DNA from 3 places in the Noviherbaspirillum sedimenti genome. Region 2 is predicted to be linked to each of the others. Evidence: predicted binding sites of a transcription regulator. Region 2 holds the regulator's gene; each other region holds the start of a gene.
The links. Region 2 encodes sigma-54, which starts transcription at its own class of promoters, with help from an activator protein. Its sites were predicted from a motif close to TGGCANGNAANCTGCTTT; they were not measured.
Positions count from the first base shown of each region.

Region 1: D3878_RS10205 (PEP-CTERM sorting domain-containing protein) is a predicted target of sigma-54. The motif match lies at 2,632-2,649, and genes of this name have one in related genera.
Region 3: D3878_RS11240 (CmpA/NrtA family ABC transporter substrate-binding protein) is a predicted target of sigma-54. The motif match lies at 2,325-2,342, and genes of this name have one in related genera.

Region 1 is NZ_QYUQ01000002.1:2,195,932-2,201,785, reverse strand. Features, by position in the region: gene D3878_RS10220 (LysR family transcriptional regulator) at 1-315, opposite strand, end outside; gene D3878_RS10215 (MFS transporter) at 413-1,594, shown strand; gene D3878_RS10210 (GNAT family N-acetyltransferase) at 1,606-2,424, shown strand; gene D3878_RS10205 (PEP-CTERM sorting domain-containing protein) at 2,837-3,562, shown strand; gene D3878_RS10200 (hypothetical protein) at 3,604-4,014, opposite strand; gene D3878_RS10195 (hypothetical protein) at 4,276-4,536, shown strand; gene D3878_RS10190 (hypothetical protein) at 4,854-5,192, shown strand; gene D3878_RS10185 (glycine zipper 2TM domain-containing protein) at 5,271-5,771, opposite strand.
Region 2 is NZ_QYUQ01000002.1:2,731,650-2,737,503, reverse strand. Features, by position in the region: gene D3878_RS12770 (enoyl-CoA hydratase/isomerase family protein) at 1-88, opposite strand, end outside; gene hpf (ribosome hibernation-promoting factor, HPF/YfiA family) at 163-519, opposite strand; gene D3878_RS12760 (RNA polymerase factor sigma-54) at 607-2,082, opposite strand; gene lptB (LPS export ABC transporter ATP-binding protein) at 2,097-2,837, opposite strand; gene lptA (lipopolysaccharide transport periplasmic protein LptA) at 2,854-3,402, opposite strand; gene lptC (LPS export ABC transporter periplasmic protein LptC) at 3,442-4,041, opposite strand; gene D3878_RS12740 (KdsC family phosphatase) at 4,038-4,565, opposite strand; gene D3878_RS12735 (KpsF/GutQ family sugar-phosphate isomerase) at 4,565-5,593, opposite strand; gene D3878_RS12730 (monovalent cation:proton antiporter family protein) at 5,704-5,854, shown strand, end outside.
Region 3 is NZ_QYUQ01000002.1:2,421,814-2,427,667, forward strand. Features, by position in the region: gene ntrB (nitrate ABC transporter permease) at 1-882, opposite strand, end outside; gene D3878_RS11240 (CmpA/NrtA family ABC transporter substrate-binding protein) at 904-2,154, opposite strand; gene D3878_RS11245 (CmpA/NrtA family ABC transporter substrate-binding protein) at 2,441-3,658, opposite strand; gene D3878_RS11250 (ANTAR domain-containing response regulator) at 3,905-4,549, opposite strand; gene D3878_RS24645 (hypothetical protein) at 4,664-4,789, shown strand; gene D3878_RS11255 (DeoR/GlpR family DNA-binding transcription regulator) at 4,816-5,577, opposite strand; gene glpD (glycerol-3-phosphate dehydrogenase) at 5,747-5,854, shown strand, end outside.

The DNA of each region.
Region 1 (5,854 bases), 540 kb from region 2:
GTCGCTCATCGCTATCCGCAGGCGCCGATCGGTCTGGCGGATATCCAGTGCAGTCTGCGCCTGCAGAGCCTCCTGCAAGCCTTCCAGGGCGCGCTGGATCGGCTGGGCGATGGCATCGCTGTATGACGTCGCCGCAACGCCGTGGGTCTGCCGCACGAACAGCGGGTCTCCAGTATTTTGCCGCAGCCGGTTCAAGGCCTGGCTGATGCCCGGCTGGCTGATCCCCAGGCGGCTTGCGGCGCGTGACAGGCTGCGCTCGCGATAGACGGCATCAAACACGCGTAACAGATTCAAATCCAGCTTATTGATATCCATTTTCTTATATCAGTTAATGGCCTTTAATGGCCTTTGTTTGTCGTCAAATATCATAACGCATATTATCCTTTTGGCATTATCAATCTGGAGCGGATGAATGCCTGAATTGCCTCCCTTGCCGCGCTTGCGTGTGCTTCATTTGCTGGCAATGGCGGGCTTCTATTTCTGCGCAGGGGCATTCCTGATGCAATTTCCGCGCATCATCCTGCGGTTCGGCGGCAGTGCGCAGGACGTGGGGTGGATACTGGCGCTGGGATTGGTCCCGGTGCTGTGCCTTGCCGGCGCGGTGGGGGATTGGAACCGCCGTCGGGGCGGTCGTTGGCCGCTGGTGGTCGGCGGCATATTTGCCGTGTTGGGCAATGTGCTGATGCTCTGGGTCGAGCATGTCGGACTGGGGATGCTGGCGCTGCGCATGCTGTTTGCAGTCGGGCATGCGATGGTGTTTGGCACGCTGTTCGCGCAGGCGGCGTTTCTGGTTGATCATCCGCTGCAGCGCGCACGACTGATCGGCTGGCTTGCGGTGGTGATCCAGGTGGGCAATGCGATTGGCAGCGTGCTGGGCGAAATGGCGTATCTCAGGGGGATGGTCGCATTCTGGCTGGGAAGCGCCGGACTTGGGTTGGTGCTGGTGGCGCTGGGCGCCTGCTGGTCATTCAAGCCGGCTGCCGTGGTAGCGCCTGCGCAAGCACCGGCCATCAAGCTGCGCTGGCCGGGCGAAATCTGGGCGATTGCCGCAGTGGGCATGGCCTTCGCCGGCATGACGCAATTTCTGCCGGCGTTCATCGACCATCTTGGGCAGAGCGGTGTGGTCGCCGAGCCGTTTGCCGCTGCCTGGTTTCTTACGCCAGCCTTGCTGGTGGTGGCGCTGGTGCGTCTGGCCGGCGGCTATTTCGCCGCTGTACTGTTGCGGCCCTGGGTGCTGGCCATCTGCCATTTCGTGCTGCTGCTGACCATGCTGCTGGTGCCGTGGATGCATGGGCCCCGGCAGGCGATGTTACTGGGACTTGCTTTCGGCCTCAGCTATGGCTGGTTGTACCCGGCGCTGAGTGCCCTGGCGTTCGACCGTGTGCCGGCGCAGGCCAGGGGCAGGGTGGCGGGCTGGCTGGTGGCGGCTTTTGAAGTGGGGTTTCGCCTGAGCCCGATCGGTCTCGGCGCGCTGATCACCCTGGTTGGATACGGTGCCATGTTCTTCGGCCTGGCGCTGGCATATGCTGCTGTGCTGTTGATCGGCTGGGGTGTGACAAGGAAGTCGTTTCAGTTTGCGCCAGCCGGCGTTTGAAAGGGAGAAGCATGAATGTTGACGATAAAAAGCTGCAGGATGCAAAGCTGCACATTGCACTGGAGCAGATCGATGCCGATTCGTGGGAAGCGCTGTGCCGCGCTGTGCCTGTCGAGGTGGCGCTAGCTTTGCAATTATCTGTGGAACGCCAGGGCAATGTCGTCATCTCGCATTGCCTGGTCGCTGACGCACCCTTGGGCAATCGCGCCATTGCGCTTGGCCTGGGGGCTTCTTGTACGCGCGAACAAATCCTGACGCTGGCAGCCAGATTCAGGGCGACTGGCATGCGCAATTTTGCGTTGCAGATCAGTCCCCATGCACGTCCTGCAGAACTTGAGCAATGGCTGGCTGAAGCCGGGTTGGTGCTGCGCGGCTATTCGGTCAAACTGGTGCGCGACAATGCGCCGTTGCAGGGAAATGATTGGGACATCCGGCTGATCGGACTGGATGACAAGGCGCTGTTCGGCGATGTATCGGCGCGTGGCTTCGAGCGGCCACCGATCGTTGCGCACTGGATGGCAGCGACTGTCGGCTTGCCCCGTTGGCGCCACTATCTGGCTTTTGTCGATGGCCAACCAGCCGGGGCGGCGGCCATGTATGTCGATAACGATGTCGCCTGGCTGGGCATTGGCTCGACCTTGCCGGCATTTCGCCAGCGCGGTGTCCAGCAAGCCTTGATTGCGCGACGTATTGCCGATGGCATTGCACTCGGCATGCGGTATTTTGTGGCTGAAACGGAAAGCTTCAATACATCGTGCCAGAACCTGATGCGGGCAGGGTTTTCATGTGCTTATGAGCGACCTAACTATGGCGTGGTCGTCCAAGCGTAATGTTGTCGAAAAAATTTACACTAAGTAATAATTTTAGAAATGCAATTGTTAATGACTGTTATTTATTTAACATTTTTTTTTCGGAATTTTTCTGCATCGGCCCAGTTCATTGATGACTGAAATTTATTAAATAAAATCAATGACTTGCCTAGTGCATGCAACGCAGATAAAAAAACCTTCCCGGCAAAATGTGAACCGATCTCGACTTGGCCTGCTTCGTGCTTACTGCAGAGAAAATCATTTTTGCCAAGGAATTTTATATGTTCAAGACGCTGCTGATAACCGTTATAACGGCGCTGGCTATTTCCGCAGAGGCTCAGGCGGCACCGCTGGCTGTTGACGGCACCATTGCTGACTGGAATGTCTTGTTGAAGGATTCGACGAGTCGACGCCAGCCAGCAATTTCGCCACCGTGGCTGCGCCGGCTGGCGCCTTGCTGCTGGGTTATGCGATCGAGGACACGAACGATACAAAAAATGATTATTACCTCGGGCCGCATTACGGTGGTCAGAACTATGATGTCGAATTCATGGCGGTCGCCTACCAGGCCGGCAAGATATTCCTGACGATCGCCACCGGCCAGCGGCCGGACAATGGTGCGCAGTATTACAGCCCGGGCGATATCCGCATCGTCGATAACAATAACAAAGTCTATGGCATCGAAGTTGGCGGTGGCGCGGGCGGCACCGGAATCAAGCAGGGTGCGATCAACGAAGGCGCCCAAGGCACCACCTACACGTTGAACTCGAATGGCTATACCGTGTCGTCTGCCAATGCCGCAGCCGCCCAGACCGCCGGCAGTATCTGGTCGAATGTCCAGTGGATGAGCAGTCCCATCGCCGGTGAAACGGCGGGGGTGCAGTTCAATGCCGGCGTCAATTCTGCCAAGCTCGGCATGGCCGATTACGTGTACACGCGTGATGATGTGACCAACCAGCATTCCGTCATTGAATTGTCGTTCGAACTGGCCATGTTCAGCAATGCGAGCGCACTGGATTTTTTCTGGGCGCCATCCTGCAACAATGACGTGCTGAACGTGCATGCTGATGTGTCACAGGTGCCGGAACCCGCAACACTGGCTTTGTTTGGCGTGGGATTGCTGGGATTTGTGCGACGTCGCCGCACTGGCAAAAAGTAGTACTGATTCGCAGGTGGTTTTATTGCGGTCTAGGATTGGATTCACGAGGCTGGCTTGGGCAGCGGCACCCGATGATTTTTCCGTAGTTCGTTGCAGTGCTCGCCCATGTATTGCAAAAAGCCCCGGGCGTCAGCCTTGACTTCATCGCTTAAAGTTTCAGCGAGAAATTTTTCGCGCGCGCTGTCGAATTCACTCTTGACCCGCAGGCGGTCCTTGTCCATCAATACTTCCGCGCTGTACAGGCTGATGTTAGCCATCTGCTGCAGCTGCTGTTTCAATTCCGGCTTGCTGACCCCGCTGGTACCAAATAAATAAAAGGCGGCGCAACGCAGATAGCGGCGCGCCAGCTGGGTATCGTCTTCGCTGGCGGCAATCGCAGGCAGCGTCGCGGTACTCAGCAGCACCAGCATGGCGACCAGACGCTGGCCCGACTTGGGAAATTTGATTGGCATTGCAGCATACCCCGGAATGTGCTTGCTTCCATGGTATATGGAAACCAACCGTATTGCCAAACTGGAACAATATCTCGCCCTTGTCTCAATGGCGTGTCCTTCGCCTCTCCCTGATGATGGCGGGCAGGGCATGCAAGCAGAATTTTGACAAAATTCAAACCGTTCGTCCCTATGCGGAAGAGAATGTTCTACAGCACTTGTCAGCCTGTCTGAACGCACAAGTCAAACAAGATCGTTCAATGCCAACTGGAGTCGACGACGATGGATTATCCGCAACCGCTACTGTCCGGCACCACCTTGGGTAAATTCATGCTTGCGGAGATGGCTGGTACGGATAAGGGCCAAGCCTGGTCCCTGGGTGACCTGGCTTACGATCTGGGCGATACCTTCGAGAGCGGGGTGGCCAAGGCAGCCAAGGCCGGCATCCGTCCCGGTTCGAATGAATATGCGGCTTTCATCACGGCATTTTCGCGCCGCGTGCGCTCACGCCAGGTCGCGCCGCAGAAGCCGCATTTTTCATGAATGAAGTCCGCATTTCGTCTATCTTGAGGGCGGCAACTTGACATCGCAATTCTTGCCGCCATCTGGCTTTCGCCCTTGGCCCATCAAATGCTTCTCCCGCATCGCGGCATGCGACTGTAGCCATCCCTCGTCGTTTGACTGTCATTCGCGCCAGCAGGGCGATATGACTCGCAATTAAGCAAGGAAAAACCTCGAAGCAGGACGGCACTGGATTTTTTGTGCAGGCGCAAAAGGGAGCCGGTCAAGCCGGGAATTCAGCAGCACCCCGCTGGTCATCTTTTAAGGCAATTTTTTTTCATAACCTGATAGGAGACGACATGAGCGACATGGAAATACAAGACGGTTACCAGCCAAATCGTTTGCTGGATACCTTGATCAAGGAGTTGCATCTCAAGAACGATGCGGCGCTATGTCGCACCTTGCAAATCGGACCGCCGTTGATCAGTAAGATCCGTCATGGCAGGTTGCCGGTCAGTGCGTCGATCCTCATCCGCATGCATGAAACGACTGGCCGCAGCATTCGTGAGTTGCGTGAGGTATTGGGCGACCGCCGGGCAAAGTATCGTTTCGGTGACATCATGGGCAAGCCCAAGTCGGCCGGCCAGCCTCAGCAAAGCGGTGCCATGCATGCCGCCGAAGCGGGCATGGCCTCCTGAGGCTTGATCCTGCGGCCATGCCAGTTGCGGCAAGGCTGATGCCCATGCGAGCAGGGTGATCCGCCTTGCCTGCATGGGTCAGTAGCGATATACCGTATTGTTTTCAACACGAACGCGGGTGCCGACCTGTAGATCGTAGAGATTGTCCTGCACGATGGTTTGATACGCACCATTGTCCAGCCGCACGCCAATCTGGTAGCGGTTGCTCTGCGCGCCGCCTCTGCGTTTTTCAATTTCATTGCCGGCGATTGCGCCGCCCACAGCGCCAGCGACCGTCGCCGCGGTTTTGCCGCTGCCACCACCCACCTGGTTGCCGAGCACACCGCCGACCACTCCGCCAATAATCGCGCCGGCACCACTGGCCTGGCCGCTGGCCGCCTGCGTCAGTTGTATCGAGTCCACCACGCCGAAGGAAACCTGGTAGGGCGTGCTGTTCGACGGATAGGTGCTGGTGGTGGCGGGATAGATGGCAGGATAGGGTTGCGATCCGTAGGGGCCGGATTGACCGGGGCTGGCGCAGGCGCCGAGCAAGGCTGTCGCGGCGATGGCGGCGAGGGCCGGAGTGAGGAAAGTTTTCATGATCAGACTCGTTGGGATAACGGAATCATTAAATACCAGCGGCCGCGACGGGGCCAGACGCAATTGGTAAAGGTTGCAACAAA
Region 2 (5,854 bases):
CCAGCGACAGCGAATTCAGCGCTTGCGGGCGGTTGAGGGTCAGCAGGCCAATGCGGTTCTGGACACAGGTCAGAATATGTTCGTTCATTGTTCTCGATAATAAAAAAGGGCGCCTGGATTGCGCCCCTGATGGGATCTCTGAAAATCAGCGCTGGAAGCGGCTTACTCCTCCGGCGCGCTGGTGGCCGATGCAGGCAAGTGCTTGATCGCCTGGTGCTGATGGTCCTGGATCATGGTTTTGTACTTGATGACCTGGCGGTCGAGCTTGTCGATCAGGGCGTCGATTGCCGCATACAAATCGTGAGCGATGGATTCGACATGCACATCCTTGCCACGCATGCGCAGCGTGATTTCCGCTCTCTGGCGCTTGTCTTTCTCGGCGAGCTTGTCTACGGTCAGGATGACCGCAGCATCAATGACATGGTCGAAGTGGCGCCTGATACGCTCCAGCTTTGCATGCACATATTCCCGGATGGAAGGGGTCAGTTCGAGGTGATGTCCACTGATGGTCAGATTCATACAGCGCTCCTTGGGATGAGGTCACTGGCGGTTCGTGGTCGACAAACATGCTTGGCCGCCCGAACACAGCAACAAACACAACAAATACTACAAAGACTTGCGCAGGTTAACCGGGGGGATTCTCAGGGCTTCGCGGTACTTGGCCACAGTGCGCCGGGCCACCACCATGCCTTGCTCCTCCAGCATTTCTGCAATCTTGCTGTCCGAGAGAGGGTTCTTGGTGTCTTCTGCTCCTATCAATTGTTTGATCAGTGCCCGTATCGCCGTCGATGAAGCTTCGCCGCCGGATTCAGTGGCGACATGGCTGCCGAAGAAGTACTTCAGTTCAAACATGCCATGCGGCGTCAGCATGTATTTCTGGGTTGTTACACGAGAAATAGTACTCTCGTGTAAACCAAGTGTATCAGCAATTTCACGTAACACAAGTGGGCGCATGGCAACGGCGCCATGGGAGAAAAAATTGCGCTGCCTTTCCACGATGGCTTGCGCGACGCGCAGAATCGTATCGAAACGCTGACGCATGTTCTTGACCAGCCATTTTGCTTCCTGCAATTGCGACGTGAGTGAGCCCTCGCCCTTGTTTTTCTTGAGGATATTCGCATACAAGGCATTGACCCGCAGCCGCGGCATGACATCGTGGTTAAGGGTCACTTGCCAGCCATTCTTGCCGCGTTTGACGATGACGTCCGGGACGACATAGTCGGCTGCATCGCTGGCGAAGATGGCGCCGGGATGCGGATTGCATTGCCTGATGACGTATTGGGCTTCGCGCAAATCCTCATCGTCGCAATCGAGCAGTTTTTTCAGCTTGTTGAAATCGCGCTGGGCGAACAGGGAGAGGTGCTGCTCCACGATCGTCAATGCCATGCGCCGCGTCACCATCGGGATTTTCGGCATGCGGCGGATTTGCAAGGCCAGGCATTCGGCGGCATTGCGCGCACCGACGCCGGCCGGATCGAAGCTTTGCACCAGTTTCAGGGCGATCGTCAATTCTTCCAGTTCGATTTCCAGTTCGGCGGGAAGCCGGCCATGGATTTCTTCCAGCGGTTCTTCCAGGTAGCCGTTGTTGTCGAGCGCATCGACGACCAGTTCGACCAGCGCGCGGTCGCGGATTTCATGTGAACCGAGGCGCATTTGTTCCAGCAAGTGTTCACGCAGGGTGACATGGTGCGCTTCCAGTTGCGGACGGGCGTCGTCGTCTTCCGGGGCCTTGCCGGTGCGCGCGACATCGTCGAAGCTCCATTCGGCCTCGCCGTTGCCGGACTCCTGGGATTCGCCGCCTTCGCCACCTTCGTAGGTGGATTCGCCATCGGCTGCCGGCGCTTCTTCGGCCGCGGACTTTTCCGCCGTGCCCGCATTTGCGTTGATGGCGCCGTCGGCCAGCAGCCGCACCGAGTGGTCAAGCGGATCGTCGACGCGCTCCAGCATCGGGTTGTCGGCGAGGATTTGCTCCAGTTCCTGCTGCAGTTCCAGCGTCGACAATTGCAGCAGGCGTATCGACTGCTGCAATTGTGGCGTCAATGCCAGATGCTGGGAGACGCGTAGCTGAAGGGACTGTTTCATGGAGATGCGCTTGCTTACATCCGGAAGTGTTCGCCGAGATAGACGCGGCGTACCGATTCATTGGCGATGATGTCATCCGGGCGGCCGCTGGCCAGCACCACGCCCTGGTTGATGATATAGGCGCGGTCGCAGATGCCCAGCGTTTCACGCACATTGTGGTCGGTGATCAGCACGCCGATGCCGCGTTCTTTCAGGAAGCGCACGATGCGCTGGATTTCGATGACGGCAATCGGATCGACGCCGGCAAAAGGCTCATCCAGCAGTACGAAACGCGGGCTGGTGGCCAGCGCGCGGGCGATTTCCACGCGGCGGCGCTCGCCGCCCGACAGCGACAGGGCCTGGTTGTCGCGCAGCTTTTCAATTTGCAGCTCCGCCAGCAGCAGGTCGAGCTTTTCTTCGATCGCCGCTTTCGACAGCGACTTGCCATTCTCATGCTGCAGTTCCAGCACGGCGCGGATATTCTCGGCGACGGTCAGCTTGCGGAATACCGAGGCTTCCTGCGGCAGGTAGGACAGGCCAAGGGTGGCGCGCCGGTGGATCGGCAGGCGTGAAATGCTGACATCGTTGAGCGCGATCTCTCCCGCATCGGCGGGCACCAGTCCGACGATCATGTAGAAGGCGGTGGTCTTGCCGGCACCGTTGGGACCGAGCAATCCGACCACTTCGCCGCTGCCGACTTCGAGCGAGACGTCGCGCAATACCTGGCGTGCGCCATAACTTTTCTGTAATCCGCTGGCAAGCAGTCTGCTGCTCATTCTGGCAATCCTTGTGTCATTTCTTTGTTTCGTTGCGCGGCTGGATGACCGCCTTGATGCGGCCGGCGCCGGGCTTGCTGGTGTCGGAAGGTGTGTTATTGACGGCGAAAAATTCAGTACGGTTATCATAGGAAATGAATTCCCCTTCGACTTCGTCCGTGATCTTATTGCCTTCCAGGCGACGCATCCTTGCTTTTGAAAACAGTTTCGCGACATCGGCCTTGTTGTCATATTCGATGCGGTCGGCTTCGCCTTCGATCCAGAGGTTTTCGCCGCCATCGCGCTTTTGCCTGAAGCTGGCCAGTTTTCCCTGGCCTGCGTACAAGGTCGCGAACTGGTAACCCGCGGGATCCTGCGTCACCACCATCTTGTGCGCCTTCATGATGAGCGTGCCGCGGGTCAGCACGACATTGCCGGTGAATGTGTTGACTTGCTTGACATCGTCGTAGGCCATCTGGTCGGCTTCGACATTGGTCGGCTTTTCGGCATCGGCTTTTTCAGCATAAGCAAAGCCGACGGCAAGCATATTGAGCGCAAACAGCGATGCGAAGAAAAATCGTTTCATGGAATATAGCTTAATCGATGCATTAAGATTGCCCGGCATTTAATGCCTTGCCCTGGGCGGAAATATGCCCTGGACGCGGCTTGCCAGGGTGACTTCGCCGGTCGCTTGATTGGCGAACATGCCTGTGCCCTTCAATACCGAGGTGCCGGAAATGAGTTCCACCGGACGGTCGGTTTTCATGACTTCATCATCCGGCAGCACCAGCATATAGTCGGATGTCAGACGTAAATGTTGCGAACTTGCCGAAGCCGGCCTGTCCATCGCGACATTTTTGAACAGGCGTACCTCGCTCATGTCGCTGTTGGTGAGAGCACGCTCGGCCACGATCGTCGTCGTCGGCCGCTGCGCGCTCAAGGTTTTCATGACCGGGCGAGCGATTTCATAGGAATCGTCCTGCGGGTTATGGCTCATGCGCTCTCCGGCGATGTGATAACGGGCCTGGCCGTTTTTCGCCAGCCTGACAAAATTGAAGTGCTCGACGTAGTAGTCGGGGTCGGTGCGCTTGGCGATCGGCGCGTTGTCTTCCATGCTGCGGCGCATGACATCGAGCAGCCAGAAACTGCCCAGCGCCAGCAGCACGGCGACTGCCAGTACCATGCCCAGCTGAAAACGGTTGGCCGTGGCGCGCCGGTCTCTCATGCGAGGTAGGGCGCGAGCGCCGCCTGGTAATTGCCCTGGGCGCGCAGGATGAAATCGCACAATTCGCGCGCCGCGCCGGCACCGCCGGCGGCGCGGGTAAGGTAATGTACACGACTTTGCACTTCGGGGTGGCCGTTCGGCACGCTGGCGGCAAAGCCGACCCGCAGCAGGATCGGCAAGTCGATGACGTCATCGCCGATAAAACCGCAGGCTTCAGGGGTGATGCCGGTTTTGTCCAGCAGTTGCTCGAATGCCGCGCGCTTGTCGTGCACGCCCTGGTGGACGTGAACGATGCCCAGATCGCTGGCGCGGCGCGCCACCAGCGCGGACTGACGTGCGCTGATGATCGCCGTGGCGACGCCGGATTGCTGCAGCAGCTTGATGCCATGCCCGTCCAGCACGTTGAAGGTCTTGATGACCTCGCCTTCCGGACCATAGTGCAGGCTGCCGTCGGTGAGGATGCCGTCGACATCGAAAATCATCAACCGTACACGTGCTGCGCGCTCGTTCGCCTGGTTTTGCATCAGATCACCTTGGCCCGCGTCAGGTCGTGGATGTGCAGGGCGCCGACCAGCTTGCCATCGTCATCGGTGACCAGCAACTGATTGATCAGGAACTGCTCCATGATCTGGGCGGCGTCAGCCGCCAGCTGGTCGGGCCCGATCGTGTGCGGGTTGGCATGCATGACGTCGGCGATGATCAGCTTGCTGAAATCCTGCGTGTGTTCGAGCAGGCGGCGCAGGTCGCCGTCGGTGAAAACACCGATCGGGCGGAAGGCGTCGTCGACGATGGCGGTCATCGCAATGCCTTTCTGGCTGATTTCCATCAGCGCGGCCGATAGCGACAATCCTGCCGTCACAGCGGGAATCGCGGCGCCGCTGCGCATGACGTCGCGCACATGGGTCAGCAGGCGCCGGCCGAGCGCGCCGCCGGGATGCGAACGGGCGAAATCCTCTTCGCGAAAGCCGCGCGCGTCCAGCAGCGCCACGGCCAGGGCGTCGCCCAGGGCCAGGGTGGCGGTGGTGCTGGCGGTCGGCGCCAGGTTCAGCGGGCAGGCTTCCTTGTCCACCGCGACATTCAAATGCACGTTGGCCAGTTGCGCCAGGGTCGAGCCGGGCTTGCCGGTCATGGCGATCAGCTTGGCGCCCATGCGCTTGATCAGCGGCACGATGTCCAGCAGTTCGGCGGTCTCGCCGGAATTGGAAATGGCGACAAAGGCATCCTGTTCGGTAACCATGCCGAGGTCGCCATGGGCGGCTTCGCCCGGATGGACATACAGCGCCGGGGTGCCGGTTGATGCCAGGGTGGCGGCAATCTTGCGCGCGATATGGCCGGACTTGCCCATGCCGGACACGACGACGCGGCCCTTGCATCCGAGCAGTAATTCCACTGCATGCGTAAAGTGCCGACCGTCAGTCGAGGCAAATCTCTGCTGCAGTGCAATAATTGCATCCGCTTCGATTTGCAGCGTTTCGCGCGCCAAGTGCAAGACGCGTTCGGCACTTTTTTCATCAAAAGTTTTCGTCAAGGTTTTTTCATCGGTTACACTCATATGAGAAGTATAAACGAAATGGGCAAGCAAAAAACCTGCCAGAAATAAACTAAATATCGTTCTTGAGTTAACACAATCGGCAGTTCACTCGCTGCCATCCCCGGTAAACCATGTCTTCGGCACTTGAATTAACCCTATTGTTGCTGGGATCCGCAGTCCTGGCCGTCGTGGCTTTCCGTAGCCTGAATTTGCCGCCAATGCTGGGATACTTGCTTGTAGGTATCTTTTTGGGGCCGCACGGGTTCGGTCTGGCCAAGGAAA
Region 3 (5,854 bases), 310 kb from region 2:
GACCAGCGCCTGCTCCAGCAGCAGCCCGACCACGCCGATGGCGAAAATCGCGATGATGATATGCGGCACGTTCAGGTTGTTCCACTCGTCCCAGACCCAGAAGCCGATCCCCACGCCGCCGGTCAGCATTTCAGCGGCAACGATCACCAGCCAGGCAGTGCCGATCGACAGGCGCACGCCGGTCAGCATGTATGGCAGCACGGACGGAAACAGGATCTTGGTGACGATCTTCCACTCGGACAGATTCAGCACCCGCGCCACGTTCATGTAGTCCTGCGGCACGCGCTGCACGCCGACGGCGGTATTGATGATCATCGGCCAGATCGAGCAGATGAAGATGGCCCAGATCGAGGCCGGGTTGGCAGCTTTGAACACCAGCAACCCGATCGGCAGCCAGGCCAGCGGCGACACCGGCTTCAAAATGCTGATGATGGGGTTGAACATGCCGGACAAAAACTTGAAGCGACCAATCATGAAGCCCATCGGGATGCCGACCAGTGCGGCCAGGCCGAAGCCGGTGCCGACACGCTCCAGCGACATCAGGATGTTCCAGCCGATGCCCTGGTCGTTCGGGCCGTTCTGGTAGAACGGATCGGAAAACAGCACGATCGCGGCCTTCAGCGTCACCAGCGGCGTCGGGATACCGCTGCTTTTGGCGGCAACGATTTCCCAGATCAGGACCAGCAACGCCAGGCCGAGGATCGGCGGCAGCACCGCCAGCAGGAAAGGCTTGAACGAGATTTTCCGGCCATTGCTCTGGACCTGTGCAGCAGCGACTGCTTGCGCTTTTTCCGCAACGGCGGGCTTGACCGCCCTGGCGGGCGGCGATTCGGCAACCGGCACTGCCGGTTCGTTCATTCGGGTATTCATAACTGCGCTCATGATGACTCCAGATAATGTAAATCAGGCTTTGATCTTGAAACCGTCGGCGTACTTGGCCGGGTTCTTGCCGTCCCAGACCACGCCGTCGATCATCTTGCTGGTGCGCATGACATCCTTGGGGATGCTGACTTTCATCGCCGATGCCGCTTCCTTATACAGGTCGACCTTGTTGATCTGCTTCGCCACGGCCAGGTAGTCCGGATGGTCCTTGATCAGGCCCCAGCGCTTGTGCTGGGTCAGGAACCACATGCCGTCGGACAGGTAAGGGAAATTGACCTGGCCATCATTGAAGAACTTCATGTGGTTCGGGTCGTCCCAGGTCTTGCCCAGGCCATTCTGGTAACGGCCCAGGATGCGCTGGTTGATGGCGTCGACGCTGGTGTTGACATAGGACTTCTGCGCCACGGTTTCAGCCATCTTCAGCTTGTTCTGCAGGCCGGCATCAATCCACTTGCCGGCTTCGATAATGGCCATCATGACTGCGCGCGCGGTATTCGGATGCTTGTCGACGAAGTCGGCGGTGGTGCCCAATACCTTTTCCGGATGGTCTTTCCAGATATCCTGGGTGGTGGCGGCGGTGATGCCGATGCCGTCCATGATGGCGCGGTGGCCCCAGGGTTCGCCGACGCAGAAGCCGTCCATGTTACCGACGCGCATGTTGGCGACCATTTGCGGCGGCGGCACGGTGATCGCCTTGGCATCCTTGAAGGGATCGATGCCGGCGGAAGCCAGCCAGTAATACAGCCACATGGCGTGGGTGCCGGTCGGGAAAGTCTGGGCGAAGGTATATTCGCGCTTTTCGTTGGCCATCACCTTGGCCAACGAGGGGCCATCGACCGCGCCCTTGTCCGCCAGCTTTTTCGACAGCGTAATGGCCTGGCCGTTGTGGTTCAGGTTCATCAGCACCGCCATGTCTTTTTTGGGACCAGACACGCCCAGGTGCACGCCGTAGACCAGGCCGTACAGCACGTGCGCCATGTCGAGCTCGCCATTGACCAGCTTGTCGCGCACACCGGCCCAGGACGCTTCTTTGGTCGGGATGATCTTGACGCCGTACTTCTTGTCGAAGCCCAGCACAGAGGCCATCACCACCGAGGCGCAGTCGGTCAGCGGAATGAAGCCGATCTTGACCTCTTCCTTTTCCGGCTTGTCGGAACCGGCCGCCCACACGCCGCCCATGGCCAGGCTGCCGAAGGCGCCCGCTGTCATGACTGCGCCGGCTTTCAAAATGGAACGGCGCGAGATGTTGGTGCTGTCGTCTTGCTTTGTCATGCTGCTCTCCCTGGGATGGAATACAAATCCGAAAATCCAAATAAAAAAAGGTGCCCGGCCGCTGCGGAAAAATCCCGCACGACACGGACACCTTTGTCCCGGACCATCCCGACCATCGTTGGTCGGAATAATCGTTGATTGCTGCGCCATCATTGGCGCTTGTCTACCTTAATGCAATTGACGTGCCAGCCAGAAGCGCCGCATTTCCCCGGATGCCACCATACTGGCGAACATTTTTTTGCGCCATTTGCGTGCACACGCATCAAAATGGCGCGACCCGACTCCCTCAAGCCGCACAGGCATGACGGATAGCGAAGCCATCGGCATAGGCGGCCGGTGCGCTGCCGTCCCACACCACGCCATCGACCAGGGTGCTGCTGCGCATCGGATTATCGGGCACGGCAACGCCGGCCATGGCCGCCGCTTCGCAGTACAAATCGATCCTGTTGATCCCCTGCGCCACGCCGAGGTAATCCGGATGTTCTTTCAGCAAGCCCCAGCGCTTGTGCTGGGTCAGGAACCACATGCCATCGGACAGGTAGGGAAAATTCACTGCACCATCCTGGTGGAATGCCATGCAGTTCGGATCGTCGTGGCTGCCGCCGGTGCCGTCGCTGTAATGGCCGAGCATGCGTGGGCTGATCACATTGACCGAGGTATTGACATAGGCCTTGCCGGCGATAGTCTCGGCCGCGCGCAGCTTGTTGGCCGCCGAAGCATCGATCCAACGGCTGGCTTCCAGCACGGCCGCCGTCAGCGCGCGCGCGGTATTCGGGTAGCGGCGCACGAATCCGGCGCTCGCGCCCAGCACTTTTTCCGGATGACCCGGCCAGATGTCCTGGCTGGCGGCAGCGGTGATGCCGACGTTATCGGCGATCGCGCGATGATTCCATGGCTCGCCGGCGCAAAAGCCGTCGATATTGCCGAGCGCCATATTAACCACCATTTGTGGCGGCGGCACAGTCACCACGCGCACATCGCGCAGCGGATGCATGCCGTGTGCGGCCAGCCAGTAATACAGCCACATGGCGTGGGTGCCGGTGGGGAAAGTATGGGCAAAGGTATACGTGCCGTAATGACGTGGCTCCTGCTTGATCAGCCTGCCCAGCGATGCGCCGTCGCGCGCGCCCTTGCCGGCCAGGTGATTCGACAAGGTGATCGCCTGGCCATTCCGGTTCAAGGTCATCAAGACCACCATGTCACGGCGGGCGCAGCCGATCCCCAGGTGCACGCCATACACCAGGCCGTACAAGGCTTGCGCAGCATCCAGCTCGCCACTGGCCAGCTTGTCGCGCACGCTGGCCCAGGACGCTTCCCGGGTCGGCACGATCGATATGCCGTATTTCTTGTCAAACCCGAGGATCGACGCCATCACCACGGAGGCGCAATCGGTCAGCGGCATGAAGCCGATCCGGACTTCCTGCTTTTCCGGACGATCGGAGCCGGCGGTCCAGGCGCCTGCGGCGGGCGATCCACCCAATCCACCCAATGCGTGTTTTGTCATTACTGCTCCTGCTGATAGGCTTTTGCGCGGAAAAACAAAAAGGCATCCTGCCAGCGAGCATGGCTCTGCTGGCAAAGACGCCTTTGTCCTGGCTGCGCAACCGACGTTGGCCGCGCGGCCATCATTTATTCATCGTAATTCCAGTGCAATCCGCGTGCCAGCCCTGATCGCCACAATTTGCACGCATTCGTGGCAATTTCCGCTCGTCGATGCACAACTCCTGTGCAGAGTCTGCTAAAAGACGGCTCAACCGAGCAGATCGGCAACGTCCAGGATGCGTTGGGCAAGGTCGGACAGTTTCAGGTTCTTGTCCATCGCCAGGCGTCGCAACTTTGCATAGGCTTCCGGTTCACTCAGCTTGTGCCGCTCCATCAGCAGCCCCTTGGCGCGCTCGATGGTCTTGCGCTCGGCCAGCTTGAGTTTGGTATCAGACAATTCGGCGCGCAGCTTCTGGTCGGCATTGAAGCGCGCCAGTGCCACATCCAGCACCGGCTTGACACGTTCGGCATGCAGTCCGGCCACCACATAGGCCGACACGCCCGCATCCATGGCTGCCTCCATGCTCGATTTGTCGTCATCCTCGGTAAACAGCACGATCGGCCGGCGGGCATCGCGGGTAGCTACCACCACGTGCTCGAGCACGTCGCGGGCGTCCGACTCGGCGTCGATGATGATCATGTCCGGCTGCAGCTGGGCGACCCGTTCCGGCAGGTGCATGTCGGCCGGGAACACGGCAATGATGTTGTAGCCTGCTTCCAGCAGGCCGATGCGCAAGGCGCGCGCGCGTTCGGCGGCCGCCCAGGCGGCCTCGTTGTGCTCGTCTTCCGGCGGCACCACGCTATTGACCACGACGATGCGCAGCGATCGGAGTTCGTTGGTTGAAGCCTGCATGTTTATCAGATTGCCAATTGTTTACGTGGTCGGGACGCCGACCACGGCAGATTACGCGACAATCTCACGCAAGAATCGCACCAACCCGCACCCACTTCACATCCCCTGCTCCCCATGCCTGTCCTCGGCATAGAATCCTCCTGCGATGAAACCGGCGTCGCCTTGCTGGGCTCGGGCGGCCATACGCAATTGATGCGGGTCGATGACGTCGGCCTCACGCGCGCGTACACGCCTGGTTGATCTCTCGGGCACCGTCGCGGGTTGAACTACGGCGCCACCACCACTTCCACTCCGGCCTCCTCCAGCACGCTTGCCATCGCGGCCGACGGCGGCGCGTCGGTAAACAGCACGTCAACCTGCGACAGGTGGGCCATGCGCACCAGCGCCTGCCGGCCGAACTTGTCGCGGTCCGCCACCAGCCAGACCGCGCGCGACTGTTCGATGATGGCTTGCGCCACCTTCACTTCGCGCGGGTCGAAGTCGCGCAGCGTGCCGTCGGAATCGATGCTCGAGATGCCGATGATGCCGATATCGACCTTGAACTGGCGGATGAAATCCACCGTGACTTCGCCGATGATGCCGCGGTCGCGGTTGCGTACCACGCCGCCGGCAACGATGACTTCGCATTTCGGGTTGTCGGCCAGGATCGCCGCCACGTTCAGGTTGTTGGTCACCACGTGCAAGTCCGGGTGGTGCGCCAGCGCGCGTGCCACTTCCTCGGTGGTGGTGCCGATGTTGATCAACAGCGAACAGGCGGGCGGCACGCGGGCGGCGACGACGGCGGCAATACGTTGCTTGGCGTCGCTGTTCATGACCTGGCGCTGGTTGTAGTCGATGTTTTCGACCGAAGACGGCAGGCCGACGCCGCCGTGATAGCGCGTCAGCAGCTTGGCTTCCTCCATTTGCTTGACGTCGCGCCGAACGGTTTGCGGCGTCACACTCAGTTGGCGCGCCAAGTCTTCCACCGACACCGTGACTTGGGCGCGCACATGTTCCAGCAATCGGCGCTGACGCGGATTGAACGTCATTTCAGCTCCTTTTCCGTTTCTTTTGTTCGTTTAATTGCATTTAATGAAACCCACTGAACTATATCGAACTCAAATGATCATTTTATCGTTGACTTGTGTTCGTATCATATCGTATCTTCTAGTGCAGAGACAAACACAGGCGGCATAGCCGGCTTTTCACACAAGCACAATGCAACAAGCATCCCATCACATTGAGTGCGACCTGCTGGTCGTCGGCGGCGGCATCAACGGCGCCGGCATTGCGCGCGACGCCGCCGGACGCGGCCTGTCGGTATTG